DNA from 4 places in the Staphylococcus sp. AC872 genome. Region 1 is predicted to be linked to each of the others. Evidence: riboswitches for the same ligand, from Rfam matches in the RefSeq annotation. Region 1 holds a riboswitch; each other region holds the start of a gene.
What was found. A riboswitch is a leader RNA that binds a small molecule or an ion and turns the genes downstream of it on or off. The one in region 1 is predicted to bind S-adenosylmethionine.
Positions count from the first base shown of each region.

Region 2: linked by a shared signal. The riboswitch ahead of ACZ267_RS00775 (Na+/H+ antiporter NhaC family protein) and the one ahead of metX (homoserine O-acetyltransferase MetX) in region 1 are both predicted to bind S-adenosylmethionine.
Region 3: linked by a shared signal. The riboswitch ahead of metK (methionine adenosyltransferase) and the one ahead of metX (homoserine O-acetyltransferase MetX) in region 1 are both predicted to bind S-adenosylmethionine.
Region 4: linked by a shared signal. The riboswitch ahead of ACZ267_RS08415 (methionine ABC transporter ATP-binding protein) and the one ahead of metX (homoserine O-acetyltransferase MetX) in region 1 are both predicted to bind S-adenosylmethionine.

Region 1 is NZ_CEEDKW010000003.1:179,006-182,224, reverse strand. Features, by position in the region: gene ACZ267_RS06650 (YybS family protein) at 1-188, opposite strand, end outside; gene metX (homoserine O-acetyltransferase MetX) at 326-1,291, opposite strand; SAM riboswitch class I at 1,357-1,462, opposite strand; gene ACZ267_RS06640 (AzlD domain-containing protein) at 1,565-1,894, opposite strand; gene ACZ267_RS06635 (AzlC family ABC transporter permease) at 1,891-2,583, opposite strand; gene serS (serine--tRNA ligase) at 2,915-3,219, opposite strand, start outside.
Region 2 is NZ_CEEDKW010000001.1:133,043-136,261, reverse strand. Features, by position in the region: gene ACZ267_RS00785 (SDR family oxidoreductase) at 1-778, shown strand, start outside; gene ACZ267_RS00780 (hypothetical protein) at 1,027-1,599, shown strand; SAM riboswitch class I at 1,653-1,750, shown strand; gene ACZ267_RS00775 (Na+/H+ antiporter NhaC family protein) at 1,827-3,122, shown strand.
Region 3 is NZ_CEEDKW010000006.1:78,426-81,644, forward strand. Features, by position in the region: gene ACZ267_RS10000 (NERD domain-containing protein) at 1-498, opposite strand, end outside; gene metK (methionine adenosyltransferase) at 618-1,817, opposite strand; SAM riboswitch class I at 1,926-2,041, opposite strand; gene pckA (phosphoenolpyruvate carboxykinase (ATP)) at 2,195-3,219, shown strand, end outside.
Region 4 is NZ_CEEDKW010000004.1:234,822-238,040, forward strand. Features, by position in the region: gene gcvH (glycine cleavage system protein GcvH) at 1-338, shown strand, start outside; gene ACZ267_RS08405 (toprim domain-containing protein) at 647-1,033, shown strand; gene ACZ267_RS08410 (thioredoxin family protein) at 1,026-1,322, shown strand; SAM riboswitch class I at 1,380-1,482, shown strand; gene ACZ267_RS08415 (methionine ABC transporter ATP-binding protein) at 1,573-2,598, shown strand; partial or broken gene ACZ267_RS08420 (methionine ABC transporter permease) at 2,591-3,219, shown strand, end outside.

The DNA of each region.
Region 1 (3,219 bases):
AAGGCACTAATTCCAAATGACTGAATAGATTTGTTCCATAATACGACACCTGGGATTGTTGCAAATAAACATAAAATTAAGCCGAGAATAGGTAATACATGTGTTACTAAAGCGACTATCACTAATGCTAATGTACCTATAATAGTTGCTTTAGGTTGTATTTTTGAAAACACACACGCCACTCCCATACTTTTTTTGACTATAATTACCATTTTAACCTCTTTGAAAAAAATAAACAATAAAGTACTACTGGTATTTATGTCGGTCAATTCTAGCAGTACTTTAGAGTGAAATACAACTTATTTTATGATTATAAAAATAGTCATTATCGTCGAATATGTTTCGCATTTAAAAAGTGATATAAATTAGGTGCCCAATCTTCAAAGTTAAGTAAGAAACCATCGTGCCCCACATTATCTGGTACAAAAAAGTGTCGATGATATTTAAAACGTTGTCCTGCCGCTAATACTTGATCATCTGGATATAACAAATCATCTATGAATCCCATCGTTAATACCTTTGTGTCTAATGATTTAAACACTTTATCAACATCATCTCTGCCTCTATCAATATTATGACTATCTAAGACGTCCAGCAGTGTTAAATAACATGATAAATCAAAGGATTCTTTGAACTTGTTCCCTTGATGTTGTTGATAACTAACTACCTCTTCAGGTGTGAAGCGTTGATCATAACTTTTAGAAGATCGATAGGTTAAAAATCCTAATTGTCGAGCAATACTTAAACCTTCTTTACCTCCGATATGAATCGCTTGTCTAGCAATCTCATTAAAGGCACAACTGTACGATGAGGTTTTATCTGTAGCAGCAAGTATAACCGCTTTATCTACTTGGAATCGTCGATTATAAAGTAATTCGAGCGCTTGCATACCACCTAAACTCCCACCGATTAAAATATCTATTTTATTAAACCCTAATGCTTCTATCCCCTTCTCAAGTGCACGTACGATATCTCTTAATGTTAAATGATCTGGAAAATGTGGATCATTATGCTTTGAACTTGAACCAAATGGACTCCCTATGACGTTGAATGTTAAAAATTGATAATCATTGATAGGCATATAACCACCATCAATAATTTCACGCCACCAACCTGGATGTTCATCTGTACCATATGTAAGATGATTGCCAGTTAATGCATGGCAAACTAATGCTAATGGTTGTCCAGGATAACCTACATGTTCATATTTTAATTTTAAGTTTTGTATCGTTTCTCCAGACTCTGTCGTGAATTGGCCTAATTCTAATGTATCAACTGTATAATTCGACATATATGAATCCATCCTCCTTTAAATAAAAAAGCTTCTTACTCTATGAGAAGTAAGAAGCGGTTCAGTACTTATCATTCGAGTGCTCGTTGGTTTTAGCACCGTACTCGTATTCTTTATAGCCGGTTACTGAAGCGTCTATGGGCCAAGTCCCTCAACTTCTCTGAATAAGATTTTATGATTAAGTTTTGAATAAATATATTAATTATCTAAATTTTCTAACTACTTAAATTTTAACTAACTCTATCACGAAATTCAATATGTAGACCTTGATTTCTATAGAAAGAATCTCAATAGAGCGATAAATGCAATACCGCCTAAAATGGTCCAGGTTAGGCTTCTCGTATATATGGCTAATAATACAGTTGGTATTAATGCAATAATGAATGGCACATTGAGTGTATAGCCTACACTACCTTCATGTTGTTGAATAATACCGTCCAAGACAAGTGCTGTAAAAAGTGTGATAGGTATAAAGGATAACCATTGAATAATAACATCTGGTAGATTTACTCGTGAAATCATCATAAATGGAATCACTCTGACTAAAATCGTAACAATACCACATAGAATAATAATGATTAACATATGTTGATCTGTCATCATCTGTCCATCACCACCCCTAATGTAGATGCGACAACCGCAGATATTATAATCGCTACATACGAGGGCATAACAAAGCTTAACGTTAACATCATCACAATGACGCATAGAATCAGCACAAGATAAATGTTGATCTTAGACTTTTTAACAGATTCAAATTGAGCAATACCTAAAAATACAAACATAGCTGTAATCGCAAAATCTAATCCTAACATCTCTGGATTCGAAATATATTTGCCGAATATAGCACCAACTACACAAGAAAAGGTCCAAAACAAATATGCTGTGATGTTTAAACCATGCAACCAACGATCGTTAATTGGCTCACCTTTTAAATAAGGCGTGATGGCTACACCAAATGTTTCATCGGTTACTAAAGAACCAAGTCCAATTCGATTCCATAAACCATAAGACTTAAAATTGGGTGCTAACGTCATACTTAATAAAAACATACGTGAATTAACAATAAATGTTGTTAACACTATCGCTGTTATGGGTGTTCCAGCTATAACTAACGCACATATAATAAATTGCGCCGCACCAGCATAAATAATCAAACAAAGTAATATAATTTCTAATAAACTAAACTTTTGAGATGCAGCAACGATGCCAAATGAAATACCAACACCTGCATACCCTAATAATGTTGGAATGCATTCTTTAACACCTTGTATAAATGTGAGATGGGTCATCTTGTCTCCCCCTTTCTAGTTACAAACGCATTTACGTTTAAATAATAAACTCAAGTCTAATATACAATGATGAAAACGGCAATCACTTTAGACGTCGGTATGTGTTACGTCAGACAACCCTCACTTTTAAAATTCCGTCATCACAATATTTTAAATATGACAGAATTTTCTATAAATAGTTAGACTCCCCCCCCACTATTTTGCATCTAAATTTTACTTAATGTCCCTCCCCTACCCTCATACTTTAGGTTATTGACATAAAAAAATACGCGGCAATGATGGCTCTTCATTACCGCGCATTGTATAGCTAGTCATTCGCTAACAATCTAAATTATTTAGTTGGCTTTTGAATATGAGTTTTACCACCCATGAATGGTACTAAGGCTTCAGGGATAGTTACAGTACCATCTTCATTTTGGTAGTTCTCAACAATTGCTGCGAATGTACGACCTACAGCTAAACCACTACCATTTAACGTATGCGCTAATTCAGGTTTAGCTGCATTATCACGTTTGAAACGGATATTGGCACGTCGTGCTTGGAAGTCAGTACAGTTTGAACATGAACTGATTTCTTTGTAGTCGTTATAGCTTGGTAACCATACTTCTAAGTCGTATGTTTTACTAGCACTGAAAC
Region 2 (3,219 bases), on a different contig from region 1:
CGGTGAGACATCATACGTCGGACACGGTCGATTAAAAGGATATAAAATGTTAGTCACTGGTGGCGATTCTGCCATTGGACGCGCAGCAGCTATTGCTTATGCTAAAGAAGGCGCAGATGTTGCTATTAATTATCTTCCAAGTGAAGACAAAGACGCACAAGAAGTTAAACAAGTGATTGAAGAAGCGGGACAAAAAGCAGTGTTACTGCCTGGTGATATACGTGATGAACAATTTAACTATGACATGGTCGAAGAAGCACATCAACAACTTGGTGGGCTGGATAATGTGACATTAGTAGCTGGACATCAACAATACCATGACGATATACAAGGGTTTGATACACAATCATTTAAAGAGACATTTGAAACCAATGTATATCCTATATTTTGGACAGTACAAAAAGCGTTAGAATATTTACAACCAGGTGCATCAATTACAACAACATCATCTGTTCAAGGATATAATCCAAGTCCTATTTTACATGATTATGCCGCTTCGAAAGCTGCAATTATCTCATTAACAAAAAGTTTATCAGAAGAACTTGGCGCAAAAGGTATTCGTGTCAATTGTGTAGCCCCAGGACCATTTTGGTCACCATTACAAATTACTGGTGGACAACCACAACGAAATATTCCTGAATTTGGTAAGGAAACACCACTTGGCCGTGCAGGACAACCTGTTGAATTATCAGGAACATATGTCCTATTAGCATCTGAAGAATCAAGTTATACAACTGGACAAGTCTTCGGTGTGACAGGCGGTATTCAAATTAACTAATGAATATAAGTTGGTCGATAAAGTGTTAATACTTTATCGACTATTTTTTTGTGACAAATTATATGATAACTATATCCAATTTTATTATGAATTTGGAATAAAAATATGTTTAATGTAAAATAAAAATATAAAATTATTAACCTTTTTGAAGAATGAAATTTAATTAAAAAATACCCTATATATTTAAGGGATTGGCATTTTATACGAGGACATGCAAATTAAATCTTATATCTAAAGGAGGTTATGACATGGTGAAAGATAGGTTTATAAGGGTTGCTCCGTTCATAATAGGTATAATCGCTATAGTTATATTTTCGTTATTTACTAAAAATCAATGGTTTTTAATCATTTTAATACTTTTATTTGCTTTAACCAATGCATTAAAAAATCTGTATTTTGTTAATAAAAATATTAAAAATAATATCATATGGATTAATCAAACAATCGACCGGTTATTAGGTATTATTGCGGGGTGTTTGTATTTAGGTTATGCCGGAATAGTGCTAATATCACAATCCCATGTATGGATTGGTTTCTTAATCCTAATGGTAACTATGGCGTTTGTTTTTTATATAGAAACTAAATTACAAATTGATGATGATACACAAAGGAAAAATCATCGAGATTATAAAGTGATCTCTCAACAACGTGAACGACAATTTAAAATACTGATGATTAGTATGACGATCATTTCTATTATTTTAATGATTGTATCACTTTATTTAAAATGGTGGATCGTCTTTGGTATAGCTATTGCAATGTTATTCGTAGTTGCTGTTGCATTAATTATTTATGAAAAATATTTTACGACGAAGTTATAATTTATGATTGACGTCATAGGAATTATCTTGTAACGTAAACGTTAAATATGAATCACTTATCAAGAGAAGTGGAGGGACTGGCCCTATGAAGCTTCGGCAACATTGAATCATGTGCCAATTCCAGTAACCTGTCTAGGTTTGAAGATAAGGGGATAATCGTTGTAGATGGACCTCTTTTCTTTATCATAAGGAAAAGAGGTATTTTTTGTAAGGAAGTAGGTCTAATGATGAAAGAAACTAAAAAGGGTAATGCTTGGGCGTTATTTCCGTTATTATTATTTATGTTGTTATTTTTAGGTGTAGGTATCATCTCGGGTGATTTCACGACGATGCCGTTAAATGTTGCGATAACGATTACAGTAATCGTTGCTTTGTTGATGAATCGCAAAGAAAAATTTGCCACTAAAGTTGAAGTGTTTACTAAAGGTGCAGGTCATTCAAATATTATTTTAATGATGCTTATCTTTATTTTAGCAGGCGCATTTTCTACGACTACAGAGAAAATGGGTGGCGTGACTTCTACTGTAAATTTGGGATTGTCTCTCATCCCTGAAAATTTAATTATAGTAGGTTTATTTATCATTTGTATGTTTGTTTCTATTTCAATGGGAACATCAGTAGGCACAGTAGCAGCTATTGCACCAGTAGGATTTGGCTTTGCGCAAGCAACAGATGTCTCTGCAGCATTATCTATGGCTACAGTAGTTGGTGGCGCTATGTTTGGAGATAATCTTTCTATGATTTCTGATACTACGATAGCGGCTGTACGTACACAACATACGAAGATGAAAGATAAATTTAAAGTAAACTTTAGAATTGTTTTACCAGGTGCGATATTAACTATAGTTGTACTATTTTTCCTAACAAATGGTATTTCCATGGATCATTCTAAAAGTTATGATTTCCAATTAGTTAAAGTCATTCCATATCTATTGGTGTTGATTCTAGCGCTAGTTGGTGTCAATGTGATTATCGTTCTTATTGGTGGAACAGTTTTATCTGGAATCATTGGTCTTATTGATGGCTCATTTGGTTGGAAAGGATTACTAAGTGCTGTATCTAAAGGGATTATAGGTATGGAAGATATTGCGATGATTGCCCTATTAATTGGTGGTTTAGTAGGACTTATTCAACATAATGGCGGTATAGATTGGTTGTTAAATGTAGTTAGAGGGCGCGTGAAATCTAAACGTGGGGCTGAAATAGGTATTGCCAGTTTAGTTAGTGTAGCAGATATTGCAACAGCTAATAATACTATTTCAATCATTATGTCAGGACCATTAGCTAAAAATATAGCAGATGAATATGATGTTGATCCACGTAAATCAGCTAGTATTTTAGATATATTTGGTGGATGTTTCCAAGGCTTATTACCATATAGTCCTCAAGTTATTTCAGCTGCAGGAGTGGCTGGTATCTCACCATTCTTACTTGTACCTTATAGTATTTATCCAATCATGCTTGGAGTATGTGGGCTGATTGCTATTTTAATTGGGTATCCGAAATTAAAAAATAAAGCATAAATATGATTAAAAACTGAGACTTTTTAGTCTCGGTTTTTTAGTTGATAAATAGAATTATAAATATTGAAAATGTTTTAAGTCAGCGTTTTAATGGTAA
Region 3 (3,219 bases), on a different contig from region 1:
ATATACATGACCTTTTAGTAATTGAGAGTCAATAATATATAAACCAGTACGAGTAAGAACGAGATGACTAATTCTTTCAATTTTATTTAATTCATTTGTTGGTAGGAAAATATTAGCCATGATATGCATATCTTCAGGACGAATACGTTTTTCATTGACTAAACGCTCACGAATACCAATTAATCGCATATCAGTTACATATTCACTATGGTTTTTAGAGAATAGCTTTAATGCATCAATTTCTCTTTCTTTACTATTTACTGTAGCTTCATAATCTTCTTTTTGTTTCGTAACTGCCTTTTTATTCTCAATACGTTCTTTTTCTAAAGCTTCTTCATGAGATGCCTTTATACTTTGTTCTTTTTGTTGGTATTCTTCTTCTGTTTGTTGCTTAATCTTTTTCTTACTATTTAAAGCAATTAAAAATAGTACAAAAAAGATAAATGCAATGACTACTGCAACAATTAACCCTATACCAATAGGTGAAGATAAACTCATCACATCAACGCTCCTTTTATATGATCAATACAACTAATTATAAAACATAATGATGACATTTTCGACATTTAGTCGCAATTTATCTTATTATATTTCAAACATCCCATAAGTTATTTCGTTTAAACTTTGTTAATCGTATCTTTTAAAACGTTGACTTTATCTAATTTTTCCCATGGTAATAATACGTCAGTACGTCCGAAATGACCATATGCAGCGGTTTGTTTATAAATAGGTTGTTTTAAATCCAACATTTTAATGATACCAGCTGGTCTTAAATCAAAGTTTGCTCTAACCGCTTCAACTAATTCAGCCTCTGTTACTTTACCTGTTCCGAAGGTATCTATAGCTATTGATACTGGTTCAGCTACACCTATTGCGTATGCAAGTTGGACTTCACATTGTTCAGCTAATTCTGCAGCAACAATATTCTTCGCTACATATCTAGCAGCATAAGCAGCAGAACGGTCTACTTTAGTTGGATCCTTACCACTGAAGCAACCACCACCATGGCGTGCATAACCACCATACGTATCCACGATAATTTTACGTCCTGTTAATCCAGCATCCCCTTGTGGTCCACCGATTACAAAACGTCCTGTAGGATTAATATAGAATTTTGTCTTATCATCCATTAATGATTCTGGAACAGTTGGATAAATAACATGTTTTTTAATATCCTCTTGAATTTCTTCTAAAGATTTATCTTCAGCGTGTTGCGTTGACACAACAATAGTATCAATACGTTTAGGTTTATCATTTTCATCATATTCTACAGTGACCTGAACCTTACCATCCGGACGTAAATAGTCTATAATGTCATCTTTACGTACATCTGATAGACGTTTCGCTAATTGATGAGATAAGAAAATAGGTAACGGCATATAAGTATCTGTTTCGTTTGTAGCATAACCAAACATTAATCCTTGGTCACCTGCACCAGTTGCTTCAATTTCTTCTTCAGAAATATCATCACGGTATTCTAATGCTGTATCAACACCTTGAGCGATATCTGGTGATTGTTCATCAATGGCAGTTAAAACGGCCATCGTTTGTGAATCGTAACCATATTTAGCACGTGTATAACCAATTTCTTTAATGGTCTCTCTTACAACTTTCGGAATATCAACATATGTCGTCGTTGATATTTCACCTGAAATTAATGCCATTCCAGTTGTCACTGTAGTCTCACAAGCCACACGTGCATTAGGGTCGTCTTTAAGAATTTCGTCTAAGATTGCATCAGATACCTGATCAGCAATTTTATCTGGATGTCCTTCAGTTACTGATTCTGAAGTAAATAATCGTTTATTGTTAGTCATGTTTTGCTCCTTTTAAAATATATTACGATAATTCTCTTTTATTTGAGCTAAATAAAAGAGCCTTCTACTACTACCTAGATAGAGTGAAGGCTCTTATACGTCCATTCGCTCTTATCGTTCAGACATTATACGTCTGCAAACGGTTTGGCACCTTTCTTTTTATATGTAAAAAGAGGTTGCTGGGTTTCATTGGGTCCATGTCCCTCCACCACTCAGGATAAGAGAATCCGTTAAAATTAATACTACCTAATAAGAGAATTAATGTCAATTTATGATTTAAGTTATTTTAGTAATAATTTACGGTGGATTAATTAAATTGATATGTTATACTATTGAAATGTAAAGGCTTACATTATAACTATCTGGAGGGATTAAGTATGTCGATTGATACATACTCTGAAACGACTAAAATTAAACAATTATTAGAAAAACCATCAACAAAGTTTCAACTATCAACAACTCAACTTTACAATAAAATATTAGATAATAATGAAGGTGAACTTACTGAATTAGGTGCTATTAATGCTAGCACTGGTAAATACACTGGCCGCTCACCTAAGGATAAGTTTATCGTTACTGAACCTTCATATAGAGATAATGTAGATTGGGGAGACGTCAATCAACCTATCGATGAAGAAACATTTTTAAAGCTTTACAATAAAGTATTAGACTACTTAGGCAAGAAAGACGAATTATATGTTTTTAATGGTTACGCAGGTAGTGATAAAGATTCACGTTTGAAATTAACTGTCATTAACGAATTAGCATGGCATAATTTATTTGCACATAACATGTTCATTCGTCCTGAATCTAAAGAAGAAGCAAAATCAATCAAACCTAACTTTACAATTGTATCTGCACCACATTTCAAAGCTGATCCTGAAGTTGATGGCACGAAGACTGAAACGTTTGTCATTGTGTCATTTAAACATAAAGTGATTTTAATCGGTGGTACAGAATATGCTGGGGAAATGAAAAAAGGTATCTTTTCAGTAATGAATTACCTATTACCTATGCAAGATATTATGAGTATGCATTGCTCTGCTAACGTGGGAGAAAAAGGCGATGTAGCACTATTCTTTGGTTTATCAGGTACAGGTAAAACAACGTTGTCAGCTGATCCTGAAAGAAAATTAATCGGTGACGATGAACATGGTTGGAATAAAAATGGCGTGTTCAACATTGAAGGTGGTTGTTATGCAAAAGCAATCAATCTTTCAAAAGAAAAAGAGCCACAAATTTATGATGCTATTGAATACGGCACTATCTTAGAAAACACAGTCGTTAAAGAAGACGGTACTGTTGATTTCGATGATAATAAATTCACTGAAAATACAAGAGCAGCTTATCCTATTCATCATATTGATAATATTGTATTACCTTCAAAAGCAGCACATCCTAA
Region 4 (3,219 bases), on a different contig from region 1:
GGGTTAAAGTTGAAGGAAATGTAGCGACAATTGGTATTACTGAATATGCTCAAAACGAGTTAGGTGATATCGTATTCGTTGAATTACCTGAAACTGATGATGAATTAAACGAAGGCGACACTTTCGGTAGTGTTGAATCTGTAAAAACTGTATCTGAATTATATGCACCAATTACTGGTAAAGTAGTTGAAGTTAATGAAGAATTAGAAGATAGTCCTGAATTTGTAAACGAATCACCATACGAAAAAGCATGGATGGTTAAAGTAGAAATTAGTGACGAAAGCCAAATTGACGAATTATTATCAGCAGAACAATATTCAGAAATGATTGGCGAATAATATTTGCAAACTCCTCGATCTCGTATCAAGGAGTTTTTTTTAGTGTTTCTTAAATCTTTAGATTTTAGAAACACTTATGCCATTGCGAAAGCAGAGGCGAACCGAAGGAAGAATTTTATAGGCATGCGTACATATAATCTGATGAACTTAGATTTAAAAAGACATTGATGCTATTTGTAAAAAAGATATTAACAGTGTAATGAAATGGTTAATTCATTTTAAGTTTTTGTAGTATATGTTTTATAAATAGCATCTTCGTGGAATTAAATAGTGATAGCTAATTTTCGATTTTTAAAGGGTGAATACTTATGACTATTGTGAATAAAGTAATCATTGTTGAAGGTAAATCTGATAAAAAACGAGTGCAGCAAGTCATTGCAGAACCAGTAAGTATTATTTGTACGCATGGTACTATGAGTATAGATAAGATAGATGATATGATAGAATCACTTTATGGTAAACAAGTTTTCGTCTTAGCTGATTCAGATGACGAAGGGGATCGAATTAGAAAATGGTTCAAACGGTATTTAAGTGAGTCTGAACATATTTTTGTAGATAAAACATTTTGCGAAGTGGCCAATTGTCCTAAAAATTATTTAGCGCATGTACTTACCAAACATGGATTTAATTGCAAAAAAGAGAAATCCCTTATACCTAATTTAAAAACTGAAAGGTTAGTTTTAGTGAATGAGTAAATCAATCGAAATAGACGATGTGACTGAAAACTTTGGTGAAGATAAACATCTCATTTTCGGATATACGCCTACATGCGGTACATGTAAAGTGTCTGAAAGAATGTTGGATATTGCAAATGAAATTTTGAAACTTCCGGTTAAGAAAATTGATATGAACTTTCATCCAAAGTTTAGTGAAACACATCAAATTATGTCAGTACCAGTATTAATGTTAATGAATAAGGATAAAGAAGTAAAAAGATTGTATGCGTTTAGGTCTGTTCCTTATTTGTTAGAAAATTTAAAATAATTATTGACGAATCTCTACCGTGATGGTAGGATTAAATAAAATTAAATCATGCAAACACTCTTATCGAGAGAGGTGGAGGGATGTGCCCTACGAAGCCCGGCAACCGTCTTATATAGAAATGGTGCCAATTCACATAAAGGTAAACTTTAGAAGATGAGAGAAAGATATTTTAAAATGCTTTCTCAAACAGTCTAAAGTTTTGAGGAAGCATTTTTTAATTTGTATTAGTTATAAACAAGGAGGCATTAACGTGATTGAGTTAAAACAAATCGTGAAACGATATCATACGAAAAATAAAGACGTACTCGCTGTAGATCACGTTGATTTAAACATTCAATCCGGTTCCATTTTTGGGGTGATTGGTTTTTCTGGAGCAGGTAAGAGTACCTTAATTAGAATGTTTAATAATTTAGAAGCACCCACTTCTGGAGAAGTTATTATTGATGGAGATAGCATAAGTCAATTATCGAAGTCAGATTTACGTAAGAAGCGCCAAAAAGTAAGTATGATTTTCCAACATTTTAATTTACTATGGTCGAGAACTGTACTTAAAAATATTACATTCCCACTAGAAATTGCAGGATTATCTAGAGGAGAAGCAAAACGTAAGGCAAATGAATTAATAGAACTTGTAGGCTTGAAGGGACGAGAAAATGCTTATCCATCTGAGTTGTCTGGTGGACAGAAACAAAGAGTTGGTATTGCCAGAGCATTAGCCAATGATCCGACAGTATTGCTTTGTGATGAAGCTACAAGTGCACTTGATCCTCAAACTACAGATGAAATTTTAGACTTATTATTAAAAATACGTGAGCAACAAAATTTAACAATCGTGTTAATCACACATGAAATGCAAGTGATTCGCCGAATTTGTGATGAAGTCGCAGTTATGGAAAACGGACGCGTGATAGAACAAGGTCAAGTTAGCCAAGTATTTGAAAATCCACAACACGAAGTAACGAGACGATTTGTAAAAGATGATTTAAATGAGGATTTTGAGGAATCATTAGATGCGTTAGAACCATTAGATAACAATGCTTACATAGTTAGATTGAATTTTAACGGTGAAAATACGACTCAACCAATTGTATCGTACATTACAAAAACGCATCAGATTGACGTTAATATTTTAGAAGCTGACATTAAAAATACAAGAAATGGTACATTAGGATTTTTAGTTATCCATATACCTTTTATAAGTTCTGAAAATTTCGAAGATTTCAAATCTAATCTTAATGAGAAACATGTGAATGTGGAGGTGTTAAGACATGGGTAAGTCAGTTGGAGAAATACTCCAAGAAATGATTACAATGCCGAACGTCCAATGGCCAGAAGTTTGGCAAGCCATTGTTGAAACACTTTATATGACTGTCGTATCAACAATATTTGCTTTTATATTTGGATTGATTTTAGGTGTTTTATTATTTTTATCGGCTAAGAGTCATTCAAAAGTGGCAAGAATATTTTATTCAATCGTTTCATTTATCGTGAACCTATTTAGAGCGATACCGTTCATCATTTTAATCTTGTTATTAATACCATTTACAAGTGTCGTTTTAGGCACAATAAGTGGTCCAACAGGTGCACTACCTGCATTAATCATAGGTGCAGCGCCATTCTAGGCTAGATTAGTAGAAATTGCTTTCAAAGAGATAGATAAAGGGGTAATTGAGGCAGCGTGGTCTATGGGTGCTAATACTTGGACTGTAGTAAGAAAAGTATTACTACCTGAAGCAATGCCGGCGTTAGTATCAGGTTTAACAGTAACAGCAATTGCATTAGTGGGATCTACAGCAATTGCCGGAGTTATCGGTGCTGGTGGTTTAGGTAACTTAGCTTACTTAACAGGTTTCACTCGAAATCAAAAAGACGTTATTTTAGTTTCAACAGTTTTCAT